One region of the Kitasatospora sp. NPDC058478 genome, then DNA from elsewhere that is predicted to be linked to it. Evidence: riboswitches for the same ligand, from Rfam matches in the RefSeq annotation. Region 1 holds a riboswitch; each other region holds the start of a gene.
What was found. Region 1 has a riboswitch for cobalamin ahead of ACFWPT_RS31035 (ABC transporter substrate-binding protein). Riboswitches for the same ligand answer to the same signal wherever they lie in the genome.

Region 1 (3,263 bases):
CGGGGTCGGTGATGATGGCCGAGGCGCCGCTGTCCCGCAGGTAGTAGTCGAGTTCGTCGTCGGAGGAGCGGGGATTGAGCAGGACACCGACCGCCCCCGCCCGCAGCACGGCGAGGCAACCCTCCACCAGCTCCACGCAGTTGCCCAGGCAGAGCGCCACCCGATCCCCGCGCCGGACCCCCGCCCGCACGAGCGACCCGGCCAGCCGCCCGGTCCGCCGCTCCAACTCGGCGTAGCTGACACCGCGCGAGAAGTCGTGGAACGCGACCCGGTCCCCCGACCGTTCGGTGTGCCTCCTCAGCAACTCCGGCAGCGGCCGCACCAGATCGTCATACCGCAGTTCACCACTCACGCCCCGGCTCCGACCTCTCGCCACTCGCGACCCACTCCCCCGTCGATCCCCTCCGTACCCAGTAACACACGGGCACAGACCGAGTCCTGCGGACTCGCCGCAGCTGCGCTTGCGGCCGCCGAGGAACCGCGGCACTTCGAGGCAGCAATCAGGCCTCTGACCTGCGGAAACAGCAGCTCTCCAGCCCGGGAGGGCGCGAGGGCACAGCGCCGTGGACTTTGAGCGCTGCCCCCGATACCGCCCTCCCCGTCCGGCGCCCGTGTCAGGCTGGGGGAATGCTCTCCGACTCCGCCGCCCCCAACGCCTGGCACACCCCGGCCGAACTGGCGCCGCTCGACGGCAACGAGGCCTTCCGCGGCACCGATGCCGGGACGGTGCTGGACTTCTGGCGCTACGCGATGCCCGACTTGCGAACCAACACCACCCGGGGCCTGCTCGCGGAATTCCTGGTCCACCGCGCCGTCGGCGCTGTGGCACGCAACATGGAATGGGACAGCTTCGATGTCCTGACGCCTGACGGGCTCAGGATCGAGGTCAAGACCAGCGCCTACCTCCAAGCCTGGGGGCAGCGTCAGCTGTCGGAGATTCGCTTCTCCCGGCTGCGCGGACGCACCTGGACTCCCGAGGACGGTGACGCCGCAGAGCAGTCCTACAACGCGGATGTCTACGTCTTCGCCCTCCATACCGCGCTCACCCACGCCGACTACGACCCGCTCGACATCGGCCAGTGGCGCTTCTACGTTGCTTCCCGTGCTCTCGTGGAGGCCACCGGACAGGCCAGCCTGGGCCTTGCTTCCGTACGCCGGCTGTGTGGCGAACCCGTCGACTACGAGGAGCTCGCGGTCCGGATCTCGGCCTGCTCCCTCCAGTCACCCTCAACTGGCGGAGCCACCGAAGCTGCCACCGCCACTGCGTGACAGCGCGCTGGAAAGCCGGCAGGCCGAACACACACCTCCGTCAAGGCGCTGCCGCTGCCGGCGCTTCGCGTGGCCGGTGGGCGTCCTTGAGCCGGTCAGCACCGACCTGACCACGCCTGATACCTTGCCATCGCCGTGGTGTACGGGAAACCGGTCTGAGTCCGGTGCGGCCCTCGCCACTGTTGCCGCGGAGTTCCGCGGCCCTCGCTGACCGGCTTTTCCAGCGGTCAGGGCCACTGGGCGGGCTGGAAGAGCCGTCCGGGAAGGTCGGCTGCGGCGTGTTGATGCGGAAGCCAGGAGACCGGCCACGGCGCGACATGTTCCACGAGGGTTTTGGAGAACACGTGCCCAGCGGTCTGCTGTATCCGTTTCGATCGATATGTTCCGTTCGTCCCACAGGTCCGATACGTGTCGGCCGGGTGGTCGCGGCCGTCCTGTTCACCGGCGCGCTCGGGGCTTGCACCGGCGCCCCCGCGCCCGCCACGTCCGGCGGGGCGGCCGGAAGTGCCGCGCCGGTGAGCGTGGACAACTGCGGGACGACCGTGACGGTCGGCGCGCCGCCCGCCCGGCTGGTGACGCTCAACGAGGGTGCCACCGAGGTGGCCCTGTCCCTCGGCCTGCAGTCCCGCATGGCCGGTACCGCCTACCTCGACGATTCCGTCCCGGAGAAGTGGAAGGCGGCCTACGACTCCGTCCCGGTGCTCTCCAAGGACTACCCGACGAAGGAGAAGCTCCTCGCGGCCCGTCCCGACTTCCTGTACGCCTCCTACTCCAGCGCGTTCACCGACAAGGTCGCGGGCAGCCGGGACGAGCTGCGCGGCCAGGGCATCCCGTCGTACCTGTCCCCGTTCGGCTGCTCGGACAAGAGCCAGGTGCCGCCGACGACCTGGCAGGCGGTGTGGGGTGAACTGAACGACGTCGCCAAGGTCTTCGGTGTCACGGAGCGGGCCGCCGCGATCCAGCAGCAGCAGGAGCAGCAGCTCGCCCAGTTCACGGCGACGGCCGCGGGCAAGAGTCTGAAGGTCCTGTGGTACGACTCGGACACCAAGTCGCCGTTCGTCGGTGCCGGCCACGGCGGACCTCAGCTCGTGCTCGATGCCGTGGGCGCCCGCAACGTCTTCGGGGACCTGCCCGGTGGCTGGCAGAACGTGAGCTGGGAGAAGGTCGTCGCGGCGGACCCGGACGCCATCGTGGTCGCGGACGCCGGCTGGGACACCGCCCAGTCCAAGATCGACTACTTGGAGAACGACCCGGTGCTGAGCAAGCTCACCGCCGTGCAGCGCAAGGCTTTCGTGGTGGTGCCGTTCTCGGAGTCGACTCCCGGCGTGCGGCTCGCCGACGGTGCCGCCCGGGTGTCCGCAGGGCTGGGCCAGCTGCACCCGGGTTCATGACCACCGAACCCCGCCCCGTCGTGCGGCCCTCCGGTCCGGGCCGCGCGACGGCGGCCCTGGCCATCGGCGCGGCCCTGCTGCTGACCACCGTGCTCCTCGGCCTGGCCGTGGGCTCGCAACCCGAGCCGGTCCGGACGGTGATCGATGTCGTGGCGCGCCGTCTCGGGCTGGGCGGCCAGCACGTCACGCTGCTGGACGACCAGATCGTCTGGCAGTTGCGGCTGCCCCGGGTTCTGGGAGCGGCTGCCACCGGCGCAGGCCTCGCGGTCTGCGGCGCGGTGCTGCAGACGCTGACCGGGAACGACCTGGCCGATCCCTTCCTGCTCGGGATCTCCGACGGAGCCGCCGCAGGCGCGGTCACCGTGATCGTCCTCGGCGTCGGCGTGACCGGCGCCGTGGGCACCGGCGCGGTGGCGACGGCGGCCTTCGCCGGTGCCCTGCTCGCCGCCGCCGTCGTCCTGGCACTGGCCGGCGCCCGCACCCGGTCCCTACCGACCACCCGGACCGTGCTCGCCGGCATCGCGGTGGGGCAGATGTGCGGGGCCTACACCTCGTTCGTCGTGCTGGTCCTCGGGGACCGCAACGCGGCGCGCGGTGTCATGG
Region 2 (3,263 bases), on a different contig from region 1:
GTCAGGATCAGGCCCATGCGTCGTCCTCGGGCCCGGGCCTGCCGGAGTCCGCCGCGGTCGCGGCCCTGGCCCCGGTCTGGGCCCCGGTCTGGGCCCCGGTCTGGGCCTCGGCCTCGGCCTCGGTCTGGGCATCGAGGAGCAGGCGGCGCAGCACGTCCTCGTCGTCCTCGGACAGGGAGGAGACGAACCGCTTCAGCACGAGGTCCCGCTGGGGTTCCTTCTCCAACTCCCGGCGCATGCGCCCGGCCGCCAGTCCGGCGGCGTCCTCCACCGGGGCGTAGGCGAAGGACCGCGCGGGGCGGCTGCGGACCAGGGTCCCCTTCTCGTGCAGGCGCGTGAGGATCGTCGTCACGGTGGTGCGGGCCAGCCCGTGGTCCAGCGCCTCCTTGACCTGCTGGGCGGTCAGCGGCTCGCCGGCCGCCCACAACACCGCCAGCACGTCCGCGACCAGTTCCCCGTGCGGACGCCTGGCGTCCCGACCGACCCTCACATCGTTCTCCCTGTCCCGACACTCCCGGAAGGCACACTCCCGGCAGGCGCACCTCCGGCGCCGACAGCGGTCGGCGGCCGAGGCCTGCCCGCGCCGGTATGGCGAAGATGGGCCCGGCCTGTGTTGCTTAGGTGTGCCTCAGCTAACTTTACGGGCTCGTGGCCCCGCGCTGCCGGGCGCCTGATTTGCGGACACCGTCCGGTCACGTGCCGCTCGGCGCGGTGGAAAGCCGATGGCGCAACGCGCGTGCGGGCCTCTGGACTTACTAGGACGTCCAACTATATGGTCGACGGCAGGTCCGCGGTGTCAGGGAAGCCGGTGTGAGTCCGGCACGGTCCCGCCACTGTGACCGGGGAGTTCGTCCTCGCAAATGAAGGCCACTGGCAGCCAGCCGGGAAGGCCTGGGGGCGTGCGGTGATCCGGGAGTCAGGATACCGGCCGCGGGTGTTCCGTGTTTTCCACGAGGATGGAGACGACACGCATGACTCCGGGCTGCTCCCGCTCCACTGCCGCTCCTGGTCGTCCCGTGCCCACGGCCGCCGGGGCCCCGACGCCCTGACGTTCCGTTCCGCCGCCGCACGCCCGTGTCGCGGGGCGCACCACCGTGCGCCCGCCGACCGGCGGCGGCCTCCGATCCTCCTCCTCTCCCCACCCCTGTCGAGAGAAGGAACCCGATGGTCCGAGAACTGACCCACTTCGTCGCCGGCAAGCCCACCGCCGGCACCTCCGGTCGCTTCGGCGACGTGTACGACCCCAACACCGGCCGGGTGCAGGCCCGGGTGCCGCTGGCGAGCCGGGCCGAGGTCGAGGCGGTGATCGCCGACGCCGCGCAGGCCCAGCCCGCATGGGCCGCGTGGAACCCGCAGCGGCGCGCCCGCGTCCTGCTGCGCTTCCTCCAACTCGTCGAGCAGGAGAAGGAGGAACTGGCCCGGCTGCTGTCCGCCGAGCACGGCAAGACCGTGGCCGACGCCCACGGGGACATCCAACGCGGCCTGGAGGTCGTGGAGTTCGCCGCCGGCATCCCGCACCTGCTGAAGGGCGAGTTCAGCGACAACGCGGGCACCGGCATCGACGTGTACTCGATGCGCCAGCCGCTCGGCGTGGTCGCGGGCATCACGCCGTTCAACTTCCCCGCGATGATCCCGCTCTGGAAGGCCGCACCCGCCATCGCCTGCGGCAACGCCTTCGTCCTCAAGCCCTCGGAGCGCGACCCCTCGGTGCCGCTGCGCCTCGCCGAGCTGTTCCTGGAGGCCGGGCTGCCGCCGGGCGTGCTGAACGTGGTCAACGGCGGCAAGGAGGCCGTCGACACCCTGCTGGAGGACCCGCGGGTGCAGGCGGTCGGGTTCGTCGGCTCCACACCGATCGCCCAGTACGTGTACGCCACCGCCGCCGCGCACGGGAAGCGGGCGCAGTGCTTCGGCGGCGCCAAGAACCACCTGGTCGTGATGCCGGACGCCGACCTCGACCAGGCCGCGGACGCGCTGATCGGCGCCGGCTACGGCTCGGCCGGCGAGCGCTGCATGGCGATCTCGGTGGCCGTCCCGGTGGGGGAGGAGACCGCCGACGCCCTGGTGGCCAAACTGGTCGAGCGGATCGCCGCGTTGAAGGTCGGGCGCTCGGACGACCCGGCGGCGGACTTCGGCCCGCTGGTCGGCGCCGACGCGCTGGAGCGGGTCCGCGGCTACCTGGACCTCGGGGTCGAGGAGGGCGCCGAACTCGTCGTCGACGGGCGGGACTTCCGGCTGGAGGGGCACGAGGACGGCTACTTCCTCGGCGCCTCGCTGTTCGACCGCGTCACGCCCGACATGCGGATCTACCGGGAGGAGATCTTCGGCCCCGTCCTGACCGTGCTCCGCGCCGCCGACTACGAGGAGGCGCTGCGCCTGCCCGGCGAGCACGAGTTCGGCAACGGCGTGGCCGTCTACACCCGGGACGGCGACACGGCGCGGGACTTCGCCCGCCGGGTGAACACCGGCATGGTCGGCGTCAACGTGCCGATCCCCGTGCCGGTCGCGTACCACACCTTCGGCGGCTGGAAGCGCTCCGGGTTCGGCGACCTCAACCAGCACGGGCCGGACTCGATCCGCTTCTACACCCGCACCCGGACCGTCACCTCGCGCTGGCCCTCCGGGGTCAAGGAGGGCGCGAGCTTCACCATCCCGACGATGGGCTGAGGGCGCCGTGCACGACCTCACAGAGGACCAGCTCGCCATCGCGGCGACCACCCGGGCCTTCGCCCGCGAACACCTGGCGCCGAACGCGGTCGCGTGGGACCAGGCCAAGCACTTCCCGGTGGACGTGCTGCGCAAGGCGGCGGACGTCGGCCTGGCCGGTGTCTACGTCCGCGAGGAGTCCGGCGGCTCCGGGCTCACCCGCGCCGACGGCGTGCTGGTGTTCGAGGCGCTGGCCACCGGCTGCCCGTCCATCGCCGCCTACCTGTCCATCCACAACATGGTCGCCTGGATGATCGACCGCTACGGCGACGACGCCCAGCGCGCCCGCTGGCTGCCGGGCCTCAGCGCCATGGCGACCCCCGCCAGCTACTGCCTCACCGAGCCCGGCGCGGGCTCGGACGCGGCGGCACTGACCACCCGAGCCCGCCGGGACGGGGCGCACTGGGTCCTCGACGGCGTCAAGCAGTTCATCTCGGGCGCAGGGGCTTCCCAGGTCTACCTGGTGATGGCCCGCACCGGCGGACCGGGGGCCGGCGGGGTGTCCGCGTTCGTCGTCGAACGCGACGACGCCGGCGTCTCGTTCGGGCCCGACGAGAAGA
Region 3 (3,263 bases), on a different contig from region 1:
CCTCGACGTCGCCGGGTGCCGGGTTGTAGCCGCCCGCGCCCAGGTTGCTGTACGACCAGGGGCCGCCGTGCTGGGCGTGCCAGTACGACCAGTAGGCGCTGCCGGTGGGGTTGGTGCAGGTCGTCGGCAGGGCGTTGATGGTGCAGACGAAGCCCGGGTAGCGCGGGTGGAAGGTGTACGCGAACCCGGCGCCGGTCAGCGCGGCCAGGCCGCTGGCGGGGTCGCCGGGTGCGCAGCCGGTCTGGATACCGCCGCCGACGGCGGTGAAGTCGACCACGACGGTGACGCCGGTGGTGCCGTCGCAGGCGGCGGCCTGCGCCTTCGGGGCCTGGACGGCGGAGACGCCGAGCAGGCCGGCGGTCAGGGCAGCGGCGGCGGCGATCGAGCCGAGGGTGCGGCGGGCCGGGCGCGCGGGCGCCGGGGTGTCGGTCATCGGAGCTCTCCTCTCGGGGTCAGCGGGTGGTCAGCGGGTGGTCGCCGGGCAGGCCGGCACGGGCGCGTCCGGGCGGGCACCGGCGGCGGAGAGGGTGGCCAGCGGGGTGCCGGCCAGGCCGAGGACGGCCTGCGCGGTGGCCCGGGCGCCGGTGGCCGGGTTGAAGCCGGTCGCGTCGTAGGCGACCGCCCCCCGCACCGCCGGGTCGGTGGCGCAACCCTGCTGGAGCTTGACCAGGCTGCTCCAGCCCTTGAGGCCGGCCACGAAGCGCCCGCCGGAGAGCAGTGTCTGCGTGGCGAGGCCGGTGGTGTTGGCGTTGGACGCGGCGGCCCCGGCGGCCGGGAAGCCGCCGTCGGCGTTCTGGTGGGCGGTCAGCCAGCCGAGCCCGGCGTTGGCCTTGGCGGTGCGGCCGGTGGCGGCGAGGGCCTGGGCGGCGAGCGCGGTGGCGTCCGGGTCGCTGGTGCAGGTGGCCTGGCCGAAGGCGACCGGGTAGCCGCCGTCCGCGCACTGGCTGTTGGCGAGGAAGTCGACGGCCGCGGCCGGGGCGCCACCGGTCGTGCGGTGCAGGGCGATCAGGGCCAGGGACTGGCCGAAGGCGTTGCTGTAGTCGCCCCACTGCGAGCGGTCGGAGAACCGGCCCTCGGCGGTCTGGAGCGAGCGCAGGCGGGCCGGCAGGTCGACGCCGCCGAAGGCCGTCGGGTTCCCGCCGCGCACCTCGACGGCGAGCAGCAGCTTGGCGGTCGCCCCGGCGTAGGCCTCGGTGGTGCCGTCGCCGAGGTAGCCGCTGATGATCTCGGGCTTGGCCAGCCAGGCGGTGGCCTTCGCGGCGGCCTGGTCGGAGCTGCGCGAGGCGGCGAAGGCCAGTACGGCGTCGATGGTCAGGCCCTGGTCGGGGTAGGCGGTCCCGTTGAAGACGGACTCGAAGTGGTCGCCGTCGACGAGCTGGCGGGCGAGCCAGCCGCCGGCGGCGGCATCGGGGCGGATCGTCGGGGACGAGGTCGCGGCAGCAGGCGCGGCCTGGGCGGCAGCGGCCGCCGGGAGGACGGTGGCGAGGGCGAGCGCGGGTATCGCGAGGAGGCGCAGGGGGCGTCGGAACGAGGGCACGGTGGGCCTTTCCGGGCCCGCACGCAGGGGCCCGGAGGACGGCGGCACCAGCCGGGGCAGCCCTCGGAGCTCCGGCCCGCAGACCACGACGGGAGGAGGGGACGACACACCTCCGCCGCCGGGTACTCGGGCTCGCCGCCGACGTGGAGTCGGCGGCCTACCGTTGCGGGTCAGCGCCGGATTCGAACCGGACTTCCCCCAGCGGCGGAGTCACAACTTGACGGCCCATCATGGCGATACGGAAAAGATCCGGTCAAGGGTTCGTGCGTCACATCGCGCCACATCGCGCCGCGAACTGCTCGGACCGTCAGCGGTTGAGGAACTCCGGCGGGCGCTTCTCGGCGAAGGCCGCCATGCCCTCCTTCTGGTCCGTCGTGGCGAACGTGGCGTGGAACAGGCGCCGTTCGAAGCGCACGCCCTCGGCGAGCGTGGTCTCGTACGAGCGGTTGACGCTCTCCTTGAGCATGACCGCCGCCGGGGTGGACATCGCCGCGATCGTCTCGGCCACCGTCAGGGCCTCGGCCAGCAGCTGGTCCGCCGGGACGATCCGGGAGACCAGGCCGGCCCGCTCGGCCTCCTCGGCGCCCATCATCCGGCCGGTCAGGCACAGTTCCATCGCCTTCGCCTTGCCGACCGCCCGGGTCAGCCGCTGCGAACCGCCGATGCCCGGGATCACGCCGAGCTTGATCTCCGGCTGCCCGAACTTCGCGGTGTCCGCCGCCAGCAGGACGTCGCACAGCATCGCCAACTCGCAGCCGCCGCCCAGCGCGTAGCCCGCCACCGCCGCCACCACGGGCTTGCGCAGCGCGGCGAAGCGGTCCCAGGCGGCGAACCAGTCGCCGAGGTAGGCGTCGACGAAGTCGAGCGACTGCATCTCCTTGATGTCGGCGCCGGCCGCGAAGGCCTTCTCCGAGCCGGTGATCACCAGAGCACCGATCTCCGGATCGCGGTCGAACTCCGTTGCGGCCGCCACGACTTCGTTCATCAGCCGGGTGTTGAGCGCGTTGAGCGCCTTGGGCCGGTCGAGCGTGATCAGCCCCACCCGGCCCTTGCGCTCGACCAGGATCGTCTCGTAGCCGGTCACTTGCCGTCCTCCCTCAGGGTGGTGATGATCGCCGAGAAGTCCAGGCCGGCGCCGTCGTCGGCCTGCGCGAAGTCCGCGTACAGCTGTGCCGCCCTGCGTCCGAGTTCGGTGGGCAGGCCGGCGGCCTCGGCGGCCCCGGCGGCGAGGCCGAGGTCCTTGGCCATCAGGGCGGCGGCGAACCCGGCCGCGTAGTCGCGGTTGGCCGGGCTGGTCGGCACCGGTCCGGGGACGGGGCAGTTGGTGGTGAGCGCCCAGCACTGGCCGGAGGCGGTCGAGGCGACGTCGTAGAGGGCCTGGTGGCTGAGCCCGAGGCTCTCCCCGAGCACGAAGGCCTCGCTGACCGCGATCATCGAGATGCCCAGGATCATGTTGTTGCAGATCTTCGCGGCCTGCCCCGCACCGGGGGGTCCGCAGTGCACGACCTTGCGGCCCATCGCCTCCAGCACCGGTCGAGCCGCCTCGAAGTCCGGCTCGGCGGCTCCGACCATGAAGGTGAGGCTGGCGGCCGTGGCACCGACCACCCCGCCGGAGACCGGCGCGTCCACGGCCCGGTGCCCGGCGTGCACGGCGAGGTCGTGCGCCGCCCGGGCGTCCGCGACGTCGATCGTGGAGCAGTCGACGAAGAGTGTTCCCGGGCGGGCG

Region 2: it holds a riboswitch for cobalamin, as region 1 does, so the genes downstream of both, ACFWPT_RS07110 (CoA-acylating methylmalonate-semialdehyde dehydrogenase) here and ACFWPT_RS31035 (ABC transporter substrate-binding protein) in region 1, are expected to answer to the same signal.
Region 3: it holds a riboswitch for cobalamin, as region 1 does, so the genes downstream of both, ACFWPT_RS07135 (peptidase) here and ACFWPT_RS31035 (ABC transporter substrate-binding protein) in region 1, are expected to answer to the same signal.

What each region holds. Positions count from the first base shown of each region.
Region 1 is NZ_JBHXML010000066.1:42,286-45,548, reverse strand. Features, by position in the region: gene ACFWPT_RS31045 (type I polyketide synthase) at 1-352, opposite strand, end outside; gene ACFWPT_RS31040 (hypothetical protein) at 628-1,269, shown strand; cobalamin riboswitch at 1,389-1,594, shown strand; gene ACFWPT_RS31035 (ABC transporter substrate-binding protein) at 1,689-2,660, shown strand; gene ACFWPT_RS31030 (iron ABC transporter permease) at 2,657-3,263, shown strand, end outside.
Region 2 is NZ_JBHXML010000009.1:24,020-27,282, forward strand. Features, by position in the region: gene ACFWPT_RS07100 (M48 family metalloprotease) at 1-17, opposite strand, end outside; gene ACFWPT_RS07105 (BlaI/MecI/CopY family transcriptional regulator) at 8-490, opposite strand; cobalamin riboswitch at 757-948, shown strand; gene ACFWPT_RS07110 (CoA-acylating methylmalonate-semialdehyde dehydrogenase) at 1,165-2,664, shown strand; gene ACFWPT_RS07115 (acyl-CoA dehydrogenase family protein) at 2,672-3,263, shown strand, end outside.
Region 3 is NZ_JBHXML010000009.1:29,169-32,431, reverse strand. Features, by position in the region: gene ACFWPT_RS07140 (flagellar hook-length control protein FliK) at 1-433, opposite strand, end outside; gene ACFWPT_RS07135 (peptidase) at 464-1,537, opposite strand; cobalamin riboswitch at 1,637-1,777, opposite strand; gene ACFWPT_RS07130 (enoyl-CoA hydratase) at 1,845-2,621, opposite strand; gene mmsB (3-hydroxyisobutyrate dehydrogenase) at 2,618-3,263, opposite strand, start outside.